Regions from separate parts of the Gordonia humi genome, predicted to be linked through region 1. Evidence: riboswitches for the same ligand, from Rfam matches in the RefSeq annotation. Region 1 holds a riboswitch; the other holds the start of a gene.
The links. Region 1 has a riboswitch for thiamine pyrophosphate ahead of BKA16_RS01650 (FAD-dependent oxidoreductase). Riboswitches for the same ligand answer to the same signal wherever they lie in the genome.
Positions count from the first base shown of each region.

Region 2: linked by a shared signal. The riboswitch ahead of thiC (phosphomethylpyrimidine synthase ThiC) and the one ahead of BKA16_RS01650 (FAD-dependent oxidoreductase) in region 1 are both predicted to bind thiamine pyrophosphate.

Region 1 covers NZ_JACIFP010000001.1:359,623-367,091, reverse strand. The annotation lists gene BKA16_RS01675 (glutamate ABC transporter substrate-binding protein) at 1-967, opposite strand, end outside; gene BKA16_RS01670 (hypothetical protein) at 964-2,415, opposite strand; gene BKA16_RS01665 (NUDIX domain-containing protein) at 2,557-3,018, shown strand; gene BKA16_RS01660 (hypothetical protein) at 3,051-3,437, opposite strand; gene thiE (thiamine phosphate synthase) at 3,694-4,365, opposite strand; TPP riboswitch at 4,393-4,506, shown strand; gene BKA16_RS01650 (FAD-dependent oxidoreductase) at 4,499-5,539, shown strand; gene thiS (sulfur carrier protein ThiS) at 5,541-5,738, shown strand; gene thiG (thiazole synthase) at 5,731-6,489, shown strand; gene BKA16_RS01635 (EamA/RhaT family transporter) at 6,547-7,469, opposite strand, start outside.
Region 2 covers NZ_JACIFP010000001.1:4,812,807-4,820,275, forward strand. The annotation lists gene BKA16_RS22315 (glutamate--cysteine ligase) at 1-172, opposite strand, end outside; gene BKA16_RS22320 (superoxide dismutase family protein) at 189-797, opposite strand; gene BKA16_RS22325 (LytR C-terminal domain-containing protein) at 843-1,358, opposite strand; gene napA (nucleoid-associated protein NapA) at 1,429-1,776, opposite strand; gene BKA16_RS22335 (peptide deformylase) at 1,957-2,547, shown strand; gene BKA16_RS22340 (GNAT family N-acetyltransferase, cg3035/Rv0428c family) at 2,560-3,237, shown strand; gene BKA16_RS22345 (guanyl-specific ribonuclease) at 3,296-3,805, shown strand; gene BKA16_RS22350 (barstar family protein) at 3,802-4,230, shown strand; gene BKA16_RS22355 (exodeoxyribonuclease III) at 4,234-5,022, shown strand; gene BKA16_RS22360 (GNAT family N-acetyltransferase) at 5,066-5,416, opposite strand; TPP riboswitch at 5,591-5,704, shown strand; gene thiC (phosphomethylpyrimidine synthase ThiC) at 5,695-7,380, shown strand; gene thiD (bifunctional hydroxymethylpyrimidine kinase/phosphomethylpyrimidine kinase) at 7,377-7,469, shown strand, end outside.

The DNA of each region.
Region 1 (7,469 bases):
ACGGGGGTGGACTGCCGGGGCCGAGGACCGACAGCCACCGCTGGTACGAGTTCTGCCAGCTGCCGTCGGCCCGACGTTGTGCGAGTACTCCATTGATGAAACGGACCAGTTCGGGATGGTTCTTGGCGACGCCGACGCCGTAGTACTCGTCGCCGAGGCTGTCGCCGACCACCTGCACCCACGGATCCTGTTGGGCGATGCCCGCGAGGATCGGAGTGTCGGACGTGATCGCGTCCACCTGACCCTGCTGCATCATCACCAGGCAGTCGGCCCAGCTGACCGTGGTCGCGAACGTGGCCTTCGGCGCCAGATGCCGGACGCGGCTCAGCGAGGTGGACGACGTCGTGGCGCACACCCGCTTGCCCGCGAGATCGGCCGCGCTCTCGATCCCCGAATGGCGGTAGACGAGGATCCGTTGGGACGCTTCGAAATACGGTGTCGAGAAGGCGACGGACGCCATCCGTTCACACGTGATCGACATCGATTTGATGACGACGTCGACGGCCCCGGTCGCCAACGCCTCGACGCGGTTGTCCGTCGACACCATCCGATAGTCGATCCGGTTCGGATCGCCGAAGATGGCAGCGGAGATCCAGTGCGCGACGTCGACGTCGAACCCCACCACGTCGCCGGTCAGCGGGTCGCGGAAGCTCAGCGGATTCGAACCGAGGTCGGTGCCGACCACCAGTCGCCCGCGCTGGAGGATGTCTGCCATCGCCGTGCGGGGCGGCATCCGGCCCGGGACGGGCAGCGACGCGTCCGGTCGCAGGCTCGCCATATCGCAGTCGGTCGACTCGGTCGGCGAATCCGGGCCGTCGACGGAGTTCTCGAACGAGACGTTCGGGGGGAGCGGCACCTGGGCGGTCGTGGTCGGCGGATTGCCGGTGCTCGGGGTGGTGGAGCCGCAGGCGGCCAGGCAGACGGTGAGAAGGGCGGCGCACGACGCGGCGGCGAGTCGACGTCTCATCGGTACTCCCGAATCCGGGGGAACAGGCCGCCGAACACGGCTGCCGCCGCGACGAAACAGAGCACCGCGATGCCGGTGCCGGTGAATCCGAGGACCTGTTGGGCGGTGTTGATGTTGGTGCGGAACGTATTCCGCGCGTCGGCGATCGCGGCGACCAGCGCGGTGTTCGCCTCCTCGTATCCGGTGGCGGTGCTGATCGAGCCGTCGCCGACGGTGAGCGCTCGCGCGCTGGTGAAATCGCCCGCCGTCAGCAGCCTGCCGACCTCGGAGTGCGCCGACCGCCACCGTTCGACGGCCGACTTCACCTCGTCGAGGGGATCGGTGATGCCGTACTGCTTGTCGAGATCGGAATCCCGCTGGAGCGATTCGGCGCGGTCGACGATCTGGTCCATCGCGGAGGAGAACGTCCGGTCCAGTTCACCGGGATCGGAGCGCCGGACCAACGACAACGTCTCGGCCGACCGGGCCTGTTGGGTGAGGATGCGCATGCTGGTCAACGTGTGCAGCGGATCCGCGCCGGAGACCTTCGCGGTGTTCGCCGCGGCGACCGAGGTGAGCCCGGAGACCAACAGCCAGACGGTCCCCAGCACCAATGCGGTCAGGGCCGCGAGCAGACCCATGTTGAAGTGGCGGCGGGTACGGCGGGCCAGATACCGGCTGGTCGTGAGGAGCATGCCGATGATGAGGGACAGCGCGACGTACACGCCCCACGGCGGCACGGTCAGTGTTCGTTGGGGCTCGGAGATGGCCGAGGAACGCTGCTCGTAGAGGCGTTGCGCCGCAGGAAGAATCGTGTCCTGCATGAGTGTCGACGCCACGGACAGATACGCCGATCCGACGGGATAGCCCAGACGGTTGTTGGTGCGCGCGGTCTCGACGAGACCGGTGTACTCGGGGATCTTGACCGCGAGGGTGTTCAGGTCGGCGCGTGCGCCCTCCTCGTCGACGGTGTGCGCGGACGCGTCTTCCCGGTAGCCGTCCGTCGCCGCGATCAACGCCATCGATGCGCTCGCGATCGAGTCGGTGAAACTCTTTCGCAGAGAGGGTGATTCGCGACCGCCGGAGATGAACGCCGAGTTCGCGGAGGCGTCGGCCACCGACAGGGAGCTGTACAGCGTCTCGGCCGCCTCGGCTTGCGGCTCGCTGCGATCGATCAGCGATGCGAGCGTCTGACTGCGCGTGGTGGACGCCGACGACGCGTACCAACCGGTCAGTGTGCAGGCGAGCACCATCGCCAACAGGATGATGACGAGCTTCCCGGGCGTCGTGGTCGCATAGAAGCGGAACGCCACGAGCGGAGAACTGACCCGTTCGCGAGTCATCGCCGCGAGTTCTCGACGGTCGGCGATCACCTGCCGGAGAGTGGGTCCGGGGCCGCCTCGTTCGGGGATCACCGTGCGACCGGCATGCGTGAGCGCGGAGCGCACACCCGAAACCTGCCCGGCCACGACTTTCCCTTCGCTTGGGTCGACCCCCAGCCTAGTCCGCACGCCTGCGGGTGACGGGCAACACCCGGTACGGTGAGTGTCGAGCCGCCGCGAGCCGACCGGCGGCGTACTTCTTCAAGGTCAGTGCAGTGGGAGGTCCGCGTGCAGGGTGACGGTGACGGCTGGGTCTTCGACGCCGACGGTCAACGGTACTGGGGACGGCACGGAGCCGCCGGACTCCTGTTGACGGCCGTCGCCGACGACGGGGTCGCGGTGCTTCTGCAACACCGCGCGGTCTGGTCGCACCAGGGCGGAACGTGGGGGTTGCCCGGCGGAGCCCGCGACTCGCACGAGACCGTCGAGCAGGCGGCCGTCCGCGAGGCGTTCGAGGAGGCCGGCATCACCGGGGACCAACTCGACGTCGTCGACTCGGTCGTCACGCACCGTGCGTCGAGCGGCTGGACCTATACGACGGTCCTCGCCCGCGCCGCGTCGCGGATCGCGACCACGCCGAACGGCGAGTCGACCGAACTCCGCTGGGTCCGTGCCGCCGACGTGGCCGAGCTTCCGCTGCATCCGGGGCTCGCCGCCGCGTGGCCGGGGTTGGTGGACCGACTCGGCTGAGCGGGTCCCGGACGCGTGCGCGCGAACGGGTCTCACGGGGCCTTTCGCGCGCCGTCGTTGACGAGCTGATTGGCCCCCGAGATCAACGCCGAGACGGCGGACTCGTCGGCTGTGCGGCCGATCCCGTACGACCAGCCGCGGCGGCCGTCGGCCTCGCACAGCAGGTAGGTGGTGACCTCGTCCTCGTCGACCTGCTGCGAGAACGAGATGATCTCGACGCCCGCGCCGAGATCGTAGAGCATCGAGGTCATCGCGCCGATGGCGCCGGATGCGGTGGCCTCCAGACTGACGGTGCGCGAGGAGATCTGGACGCGCGCGGTGCAGTGGACGGCGTCGGCTCGGGCGGGCTCGATCGAGAAGGCCTGCAGGGAGATGGAACCGGTCGGGGCGTAGGTCGTGTCGAAGTGTGCCGTGGTCATCGTGGCCGCCTCCTGAGGAAACCAGGCGGGCATCCGGCGGCCGACCGAGGATCGGCCGGAACGGTGGTCGCCGTGCCCGTCACGGATACAGGTTGACGGCTGGAACTGAATGGAGTGCATCACGTCGGTTCATTTCGGTCGAAGATTCGGTGACCGACGGTAAAGAAGTGGAGAGACGACGAACCCGCAGCGGGGGGTCGGTCGAATCAGACCCCGCTGCGGCGGGTTACGAGAAGCTTCCACGTCATAGTGGCGATCACGATAGCACCGCCCTGCGCAGTGCGGAAGAGGCAGCTCGCGGATCGTCGGCCGCCGTGATCGCGCGGACGACGACGATCCGTGTCGCTCCCGCCGCGACGACCTCGGGGGCTCGTTCCAGGTCGACGCCGCCGATCGCGAACCAGGGTTTGTCGTTCGCCTCGGCGGCCGCGGCGCGGACCAGATCGAGGCCGGTGGCCGCGCGGCCCGGTTTGGTCGGCGTCGTCCACAGCGGGCCGGTGCAGAAGTAGTCGACGTCGCGGTCGGCGACCGCGGCGCGCATCTGGTCGGCGTCGTGTGTCGACCGGCCGATCACCACCTCGGGGCCGACGATCGCGCGGGCGGCCGACGGCGGCAGGTCGTCCTGGCCGAGGTGGAGCACGTCGGCGCGCGCGGCGTGCGCGATGTCGGCGCGATCGTTCACCGACAGCAGTGCGCCGCCGGCGTGGACCACCTCGCGCAGTCCAGCCAGGATCTCCAGCTCCGCCGACGCGTCCAGTTCGCCGAACCGCTGCTCGCCCGCCGATCCCTTATCGCGCAGTTGGACGATGTCGACCCCGCCCGCGACGGCCTCGGCGACGAACTCGAGAAGGTCGCCGCGCTCGCGGCGGGCATCGGTGCACAGGTACAGGCGGGCGTCGACGATCGCGGTGCGGGAGGAGTCGCTCATGACAGCAACGGTAAGCTGATCGTGAACGAGACAACACACGGGAGTCCGCCGGCGCCGGGCTGAGAGTGCGACACGGACCGTCGCTGACCGTCTGACCTGATCCGGATAATGCCGGCGAAGGGAAACGATTTCTGTGAGACGTGAACTGTCCGTCGTCGGCGGCGGGGTGGTCGGACTGGCGTGCGCGCTGGCGGCGGCCGACGACGGATGGACCGTCACCGTGTACGACGCCGGCGCTCGTCGACGTGCTGCTCACGTGGCGGGCGGGATGCTCGGTTGCTTCGGCGAGGGACATCCCGGCGAAGGTGAACTCCTCGACGTCGCCGCGGCGTCGGCGGCGCTCTGGCCGGACTTCCTCACCAGACTCGGCGATCCGGCGGTCAGGACCGCCGACAGCAGCATCCTGCTGGGGGTGTCGTCGACCGATCTGGCCTACCTCGACGAACAGGTGCGCTTCGTCCGCGGCCGCATGCCCGACGTCGATCTGCCGCGATGCACCGGGAATCGACTGCGACGCCACGAGTCGGCGCTGGCGCGCGGGACGGCGGGCGGCTATCTCGCCGAAGGCGAAGGTGCCGTGGACAATCGGCTGCTCCTCGCGGCGCTGACCCGACGATTCGAGCAGGCGGGCGGCACGATCGTCACCGACACCGTCGACGATCCGACCGCACTCACCGGCGACCAGGTCCTCATCGCCGCCGGACTCGGCAGCACCGCGTTGGCCGGCCTCGTCGGCGCCGATGTGCCGCTCCGCGGCGAGAAGGGCGAGATCCTGCGCCTGCGGCGTACCCGCTGGTCGGTGCCGCCGCCGACCCACGTGATCCGCGGGCGACGCCACGGGCGGCCGATCTATCTGGTCCCGCGCGCCGACGGCGTCGTCGTCGGCGCCACCCAGTACGAGGCCCTCGGTCCCGACGACCGGGCCCCGCAGGCGATCGGCGTCGCCGAACTGCTCGCCGATGCGATCGCCGTGATGCCCGGGCTGAGCACCTACGAGCTGGCCGAGGCGGCGGCGGGGATACGCCCGTCGTCGGTCGACGGCGTGCCGGTGGTGAGGCGCGTCGACGAGCGGATTCTGATCGCGACCGGGCACGGCCGCAACGGGATCGCCTTGTCGCCGTGGACCGCGGCCCGCATCCGAGAACTCCTGAACCACCCCGAGAGAGAAGGCTGACATGGAACTCACCGTCAACGGCGACGACATCCGGATCGACGGCCCCGTCGACGTCCCGCGTCTGTTGGAGCACCTCGGGCTCCCGGACACGGGCGTCGCCGTCGCGGTCGACGGCGTGGTCCGCCCCAAGACGCGCTGGGCCGAGGAGATCGGCGAGTACGCCGAGATCGACATCCTGACGGCGGTGCAGGGTGGCTGAGAAGTTCGTCGTCGCCGGTCGTGAGTTCACCTCACGGCTGATCACCGGCACCGGCGGGGCGTCGAACCTCGCCGTCCTCGAACGCGCCCTGGTCGCCTCCGGCACCGAGCTGACGACCGTCGCGATGCGTCGCGTCGACCCGGCGTCGGGCACCGGGGTCCTGGATCTGTTGCGTCGCCTGGACATCGCGGTGCTGCCGAACACCGCCGGGTGTCATACGACGGCCGAGGCGGTGCTGTGCGCGCAGCTGGGTCGCGAGGCGGTCGAGACGAACCTGGTGAAGCTCGAGGTGGTGGCCGACGACCACACGCTGCTGCCCGATCCGCTCGAACTGGTCGAGGCCGCCGATGCGTTGGTCGACGACGGATTCGACGTGATGGCCTACACGAACGACGACCCGGTCCTCGCGCAGCGTCTCGAAGACGTCGGGGTGGCGGCCGTGATGCCGCTCGGCTCGCCGATCGGCACCGGTCTGGGAATCGCCAACCCGCACAACATCGAGATGATCGTGGCCCGGGCGAGCGTCCCCGTCGTGCTCGACGCGGGTATCGGCACGGCCAGCGACGCGGCGCTGGCGATGGAACTCGGATGCGACGCGGTACTGCTGGCCAGTGCGGTGACCCGGGCCAACGACCCGGAGGCGATGGCCGCGGCCATGCGGCACGCCGTTCTCGGCGGTCGTCTCGCGGCCGGAGCCGGACGGATTCCGAAGAGGTTCTGGGCGCAGGCGTCGAGTCCGGCGCGGGACTGACGGTCTCGACTTCGGCTCTCCGGAGCGGAGTCGACGGGCTCGACCGGCAGGGCCGCGTCAGGCGGAGGCGTCGTCGGTCTCTTCGCGGCCGCGGCGCCAGCCGCCCTTCTCGGGCGGTGCCTCGCCGAAGTGATCGGGGTCGCCGGTGGAGTACCAGGCGACGAGGACCGCGCCGATCACCGCGCCGATGAACCCGACGATCGCCAGCCACTCCATGCCGGGACGGGCGATGTCACCGAGGAACACGACGCCGATCAGGCTCGGCAGCGCCGTCTCACCGGTCACCAGCAGCGCGGTGACGCCGTTGACCGCGCCGACCTGCAGCGCGACGGTCTGCACGTAGAAGCCGACCGCACCCGCCACCGCGAGCGCGTAGGCCGCAGGATCGGTGAGCAGGGCCGCCAGATCGAACGGATTCATGCCGTCGAGAATGCGGACCGACACCGCGATGATGCCGAACAACAGGCCTGCGGCCGCGCCGCCGACGACCGCCGCGTACTTGCCGAACGTGTACACGCCGACCAGGGCGACGGCGGCCACCACGATCGTCGCCCCGAACAGTTCCCAGTGGAAGCTGCGCTCCGCGTAGTCGTTGGCATGCGGAGCCGACGAGACGCCCAGCATGAACAGGGAGAGCACCACCAGCCAGATGGCGACCCAGTCGCGAGTGTGGAGGGTGATGTTCAGCAACAGGGTGCCGAGCAGTGCGGTGACCACGAGATTGGCGGCGACGATCGACTGCGCCAGGAACAACGGCAGGAACCGTGCGGCGAGCGCGCCGCCGCCGAAACCGACGATCACCATGAGGGTGCCGAGAATGAACGCGGGATCGACGATGGTCGACATCGTCGAACCGACCGACGGCGCCGCCGCCGAGTCTGCGCCGGTTCTGCCGTCCTCTCGCATCTCGACGGCGACCCGCCGTGCGCCCAGAGCGCGCAAAACGGTCGAAACCCCGTACGCCACGGCGGCCATAGCCG
Region 2 (7,469 bases), 4.5 Mb from region 1:
TGTGGATCCGGCCCGCACGGTCGACGCCGCGGGCCCTGATCAGATCGAACAGTTCCGGGGCCGCATTCGACAGGTCGCGGGTGTCCCGGTCGACCAGCGCCAGCTCCCATTCGACGCCGAGCGTCGGCTCGGGCGAACCATGGAACTCGATGGCCGACACCGGGACCCCCACCCCCAGACTCGTTTCGCTACTCGGCGATGACGCCGCAGGCCAGGCGCTGCGTACCGTCGGTGTCGCCGACCTCGTGCACGATGAGCGCCCTGCCGCGGATCTGCTCGAGCTTGAACGCGTCGGTCCTGCTGGTGACCTGGCCGGTGCCGTTCTCCAAGACGGTGACGCTGGTCAGGTCGCCGCTCTCGGGCTTGCCGGTGTGGCCGTCGACCTGCAGATGCCCGCCCGCGGTCGCGAAGCCGGTGGACGCCTCACACTTGCCGACCTCGTGGATGTGCACACCGTGCGAGCCCGCGTCCATGCCCGACACGCGCAGCGAGACGGTGACGGCGTCGTCCGCTTCGGTGAAGGTGGCGAAGCCGACGCTGCTGCCCGCCTTGTCGCGCAGGGTCACCGTCATCTCGGTGGTGGCCTCGGCGCGCGGGCCGTCGGCGTTCACCTGATCGCCCGGATGGGCCTGATCACCGGTGATGACCGGCGGCGTGGTGCCCCTCTCGTTCGTCGGGTACTGGTCGGGCGTGCAGCCCGCGAGGACAGCGCCCGTGGCGCCTGCCGCGGCGAGGACCGCCAGGACACGGGTGGTCGAGATTCCGGTGGCGGCACCGCTGTGCTTACGGGCGAACATGACGCTCCTTATGTGTTCCATGTACAGGCTGGGCTGGACGTTGTCTTACTTGCTGACGACGACGACGGCGAGGTCCTCGTCCGGGCAGGTGGAGAAGGCCGAGGGCCGCGGATCCACCGACGCGCCGCCGGGCACCGACTCGGCGACCTTCTTGGCCGCCGCCTCCCTGCCCTCGGTGTAGAAGATGGTGTTCTCGCTGATGCTCGCCGTCGACAGGTTCGACGTGCTCGCGACCTCGTAGCCCGCGGCCTCGAGGGTCTTGGTGACGTCGGCGGCCAGACCGGTGATCGTTCCGGCGTTCAGCACGCACATCGATCCGACGTTCGCGGCGTCGACGGCACGGGAACTCGACGGCGCCGACGACTCTCCGGTCGACGCGTCCGGCTGGGCCGGGGCCGTCGCGACCGTACTCGCGTCGCTGTCGGACAGTCGCGGTTTCGAATCGTCGCCACTGGTGACTGCGTGGTGCCAGCCGAGGCCGATGAAGACCACGGCGACAGCCAGCAGCAGCATGGCGCCTGCCCGCAGAGGCAGTCGGTTGGTTTCTCGGTCAGCTTTCATCACGGCAACTTTAGCTCACGACGCCGTGTAGGAGACGAGCCGTCCGTGTGACATGCCCGCAGTCTCTGCCTCAGATCTCGAATCCGAGGCGGCGCGCGGCCCGCGCCTTCTGCCGCGAGGCCCGCAGGCGGCGCAGACGCTTCACGAGCATCGGGTCGGCCGCGAGCGACTCCGGTCGGTCGACCAGGGCGTTCAGAATCTGGTAGTAGCGGGTCGCCGAGAGATCGAAGAGCTCTTTGATGGCCTCTTCCTTCGACCCCGCGTACTTCCACCACTGGCGCTCGAACGCCAACACCTCGCGTTCACGTCGAGTCAGCCCGTCGGGGCCCATCTCGTGCGGATCCACCTGCTGGCCGGACTGCTCGACGACGATCGGGTCATCGTCGTTGCTGGGTGTACGCGCGGTTGCGCCGTCCATCTCGCCCCTTAAAACCGTCGAATAGTCGCATCCACTCGCTCGGTTCCCCTTGCTCCAGAGCACCGACGTCCGGGTGGAATCACAAGCGTGTGGTTCGCACAAGAGTGTAGCGGCGTTCACGCTCGCCTTCACGACGACGCACCGCTGGCATGTCGTATTGCAGCGGTAAACTGTCCCGCTATGGCAATACTTCCGATCTGCATCGTCGGCGAACCCGTCCTCCACGAGCCGACGACCCCGGTCGATCTCGACGACTCGGGACGTCCGTCGGCCGAGATCGTCGAACTGCTCGACGACATGTACGCGACGATGGACGCCGCGAACGGGGTCGGCCTGGCCGCCAATCAGGTGGGCCGCGGCCTGCGCATGTTCGTCTACGACTGCCCGGACGGCCCGACGCGCCGTCGCGGCGAGGTGATCAACCCGGTCCTGCAGACCTCGGAGATCCCCGAGACGATGCCCGACCCCGACGACAACGACGAGGGCTGTCTGTCGGTGCCCGGCGAGGGCTTCCCCACCGGGCGCGCCGACTGGGCCAAGGTCGTCGGCACCGACCGCAACGGGGACCCGGTCGAGATCGAGGGCGACGACTTCTTCGCCCGCATGCTCCAGCACGAGACCGGCCATCTGGACGGATTCCTGTATGTCGACGTCCTGATCGGGCGCAACGCACGGGCCGCGAAGAAGGCGATCAAGCGCAACGGTTGGGGCGTTCCGGGCCTCACGTGGCTGCCCGGCGCCGATCGCGACCCGTTCGGGCACGATGACTGACAAGATGAGAGCATGATCGATCCAACCGTCGGCGACCGCATCGTCGTCCGCTATCGACTCGATCACGCCGCCGCACCCGCGGACTGGCGTGCCGAGTCGAATCCCGCACTGTCCGGCGGACCGTCGCAATCGGATGTGACGGGCGTGCTGAAGACCTCCGACGAGAAGTCTCTGCTGATCGACCGCGACGGCGTCGAGGTCGCGATACCGCGCACGGCGATCACCTCGATCCGCCTGCTGTCTCGGGAGGTGGTGCGCAACTCGGAGATCCGGGACGTTGAGCGCGCCCTGTGCGACGCCGCCGACGCCACCGAGCGGGAGGAGATCGACGGTTGGATCGTGCTGTCGGGCGGGTCCACCCTCCGCGGACGCTCGGCGATCCCGGTGGAGTTCAACGCGCCGTCGGCCGCCGTCGACGAGATCTGCGCCTGGTACGACGATCTCGACGAGGTCCCGATGGCACTGCTCCCCGACCGGCTGACCCGGCCCGGACGCGTGCCGATCACCGACGTCCGCGACCTGGAGGTCCTCGTCGCCGATCGGCCCATCGACGTGGCCGGCCTCGCTCCGGCGCGGGTCGACGACGGACTGTGGGCGGTCGACGTCGACGCCGACGACTCGGCGTTGCGCGCCGCCGCCCGCGACGCGGGCTACCGACTGCACCACACCGCGCAGGTCGGCGAGCTGTAGCCGCGGCCGGGCCGGAGCGAATTCGATTCCGACGGCTCAGCCGCTACCGTGGAACGCGATGTCTGCTTCGAACTCCGACCCCGATCAGTCCCGCCGTCGCCTGCTCGCGTCCGGGCTCGGCGTGGTCGTCCTACTGGCCGTGGTCGCTCTGACCTGGTGGGTCGACGGTCGCAGTTCGCTCGACTCCGTGGAGTCGACGTCGTCCGGAGCGAGCATCGTCGCGCCGAGCGCCACGGGCTCCGAGCACTCCCGCACCGCCGGAAAGCCGTCCGACGACGTGCCTGCGCGGGTACAGCAGACGCTCGACTACATCGACGCGGGCGACTGGCCGGAGGCCGCGAACGCACCGGGCACCCACGGCGGCGACCTGTTCCGCAACGCCGAGGGACGGCTGCCCCGACGCACGGCCGACGGACAGAAGATCACCTATCGGGAGTGGGATGTGAACGCCAAGCAGCGGGGCCGCGGGCGCGACGCCGAGCGCATCGTGACCGGCAGCAACGGTTCGGCCTACTACACTCTCGACCACTACGAGAGCTTCACGGCGATCCGAGGGCCCGCCGCATGACCGCACTCTCCTCATCCGCCCCCAGCCTGTTCGGAACCGGATGGGTGGCACGCCGGGTGGACGGCGAGGCGATGCGGACCGTCGACGGCGTCCTCGACTCCCTCGCCGCGGCCTGGCGTTTCCCCGACCACTTCGGACGGAACCGCGACGCTCTCGACGACTGCATGCGAGATCTGCCCACTGATCTGCCGACCGCCGAGGGCGGACCGTCGACCGGCCTGCTGACGATCGTCGTGCACGCCGGCGCGCTGCTCGCCGACGCCCCCGACGAGCTGGAATGGTTCGCCGAATCGGTCGACTTCTGGCACGACCACTACCACGATCGCCGCTTCGCCGTCTTGCTGACCGACGACGACCCGGCGGCCGTCCGCGACCGGTGGGCCGCCGTCGGCACTCAGCTGACCGACCCGACCGAGGAGATCTGACCCGTGCGCCTGGCGACCTGGAACGTGAACTCGATCCGCGCGCGTTCGGAGGACGTCGTCGCGTGGATGACCCGGCATGCGATCGACGTCCTGGCGCTGCAGGAGACCAAGTGCTCCGACGACCAGTTCCCGGTGATGAGTTTCGCCGCACACGGCTACGACGTCGCGATCTGCGGCGACGGCGGATACAACGGGGTCGCCATCGCGTCCCGCGCGGGTCTGACCGATGTGCACATCGGCTTCGACGGTCAGCCGACGTACAACGGCGTGCGCGAGTCGCGCGCGATCTCGGCGACATGCGGCGGCGTGCGCGTGTGGAGCCTGTACGTGCCGAACGGCCGGACACGGACCGATCCGCATATGAGTTACAAACTGGAGTGGCTCGACGCCCTCGCCGACGTCACCAGACTCGAGCTCGGACACGATCCGGCCGCCCAAGTGGCGTTGGCCGGCGACTGGAACGTAGCACCGACCGACGCCGACGTATGGGATCCCGAGCTGTTCGCCGACCGCACGCATACCTCCGACGCCGAGCGCGCCGCGTTCGCCCAGTTCGGCGCCGCCGGTTTCGTCGACAGTGCGGGACCGTTCGCACCCGGTCCGGACACGTACACGTTCTGGGACTACCAGGCCGGCCGATTGGAGCGCAACGAAGGCATGCGCATCGACTTCGCGCTGTGCTCGCCCGCACTGAACGACCGGGTCTTCGACGCCTTCATCGACGTCGCCGCCCGCAACGCCAAGGGCGCCAGCGACCACGCTCCGCTCGTCCTCGACGTCTCGTCCGCGTAGACCCGCCCCCGACTCCCCCGCCGGTGGAGTATCGAGGCCCCTCCTACACCGGCACCAGCGGGACCACTCCCGGATGCTCCTCGATGAACTTCCTGGTGAACGTGCAGACGGGACGGACTTTGAAGCCGTTGTCGCGCATGTACGACATGGCGCTTCCGGTCAGTCTGGTCGCGAGGCCGTGACCGGCGTACTCGTCGTACATGACGGTGTGCAGAATGGTCGCGATCGTGCCGTCGGGAGCGTCTTCGAGGCTGTAGCCCAGCACGCCGACGAGATCGCCCGCCACCCACAGTTCGAAGCGTTCCCGTTCCGGGTTGTGGACCACTTCGGAGATCTGTTGGAGCAGCGAACGAGCGGAATTCTGCGGCGCCTGATGGCGATTCCTCAGATGCATGACACCTCCCTGTGACAACGATCACAACACTACGTGGCGCAAGCAATGTGCCGCAACTCACACCAGTCTCATCTGCATCACGGTTAGGTGTGACTCGAGTTACCTGGAGAGGCCGACTGGAACCGCACCGCGGCTTGTGGTTAGAGTGGCACCGTGCGCTGTGAGCGCACACACAACTGCACACGCGGGGGCTCTCACGAACCGAGGGCTGAGATGACGAACGGCGATCGTCGACCGCTTGAACCTGTCCGGATAATGCCGGCGTAGGGAGGAATGTCATGAGCACATCTGTGTCCACCGGCGGTGTCACCACCGGCCCCATCGAGGGCAGCACCAAGGAATACCTCGAGGTCGAACATCGCTCCGGTCTCGGGACGGTCGACGGCCTGCGTGTCCCCACTCGACGCGTTCACCTCACCGACGGCGACCACCTCGACCTGTACGACACATCCGGTCCGTACACCGATCCGAACGCCGTGATCGACCTCGAACGCGGTCTCGAACCGATCCGCGACTCGTGGACCAGGCCCGAGCCGATCGACGGCGCCGCCACCCAGCTCGGCTGGGCCCGAGCGGGCATCGTGACCGCCGAAATGGCCTACATCGCCGCCCGCGAAGGCGTCGACGCCGAGGTGGTCCGCACCGAGGTCGCCGCCGGCCGCGCGGTGATCCCGGCCAACCACCGCCACCCCGAATCGGAACCCATGATCATCGGCAAGAAGTTCGCGGTCAAGGTCAACGCCAACATCGGCAACTCGGCGGTCACATCGTCGATCGCCGAAGAGGTGGAGAAGATGGTGTGGGCCACCCGATGGGGCGCCGACACGATCATGGACCTCTCCACCGGCAAGGACATCCACCAGACCCGCGAGTGGATCATGCGCAACTCCCCCGCCCCGGTCGGCACCGTTCCGATCTACCAGGCGCTGGAGAAGGTCAAGGGCGATCCGACCGCACTGACCTGGGAGATCTACCGCGACACCGTGATCGAACAGGCCGAGCAGGGGGTCGACTACATGACCGTCCACGCCGGTGTCCTGCTGCGCTACGTGCCGCTCACGGCCAAACGCGTCACCGGCATCGTCTCGCGCGGCGGATCGATCATGGCGGCCTGGTGTCTGGCGCACCACACCGAATCGTTCCTGTACACGCACTTCGACGAGCTCTGCGAGATCCTCGCCCGATACGACATCACCTTCTCCCTCGGCGACGGTCTGCGCCCCGGTTCGATCGCCGACGCCAACGACGAGGCCCAGTTCGCCGAACTCCGGACGCTCGGTGAACTGACCACTCGCGCCAAGGCGTACGGCGTGCAGGTGATGATCGAGGGTCCCGGCCACGTGCCGATGCACAAGATCGTCGAGAACGTGCGCCTGGAGGAGGAATGGTGCGACGAGGCCCCGTTCTACACCCTCGGTCCGCTCGCCACCGACATCGCGCCCGCCTACGACCACATCACCTCGGCGATCGGCGCCGCGATGATCGCCCAGGCGGGCACCGCGATGCTCTGCTATGTCACCCCCAAGGAGCATCTCGGTCTGCCCGACCGCGACGACGTCAAGGTCGGCGTGATCACCTACAAGATCGCCGCCCATGCCGCCGACCTGGCCAAAGCGCATCCGCGTGCGCAGGAGCGCGACGACGCGCTGAGCAAGGCGCGGTTCGAGTTCCGCTGGACCGACCAGTTCAACCTGGCACTCGACCCGGACACCGCCCGCGAATACCACGACGAGACGATGCCCGCCGAACCCGCGAAGACCGCGCACTTCTGCTCGATGTGCGGTCCGAAGTTCTGCTCCATGCGCATCTCCGCCGACGTCCGCGCCTACGCCGAGGAGAACGACCTCGTCACCGCCGAGGACATCGACCGGAAGATCGCGCAGGAGATGGCGGCCAAGTCGGAGGAGTTCACCGCCGCGGGCAACCAGGTCTACCTGCCCATCAGCGAGGTCGCCGCGCCGTGACCGATCCGCGCCTGCTGCCGACCGTCGCTCCCGGACGCACGCCGGTACGCGTGATGACCGTCGCCGGGTCCGACTCCGGCGGCGGCGCG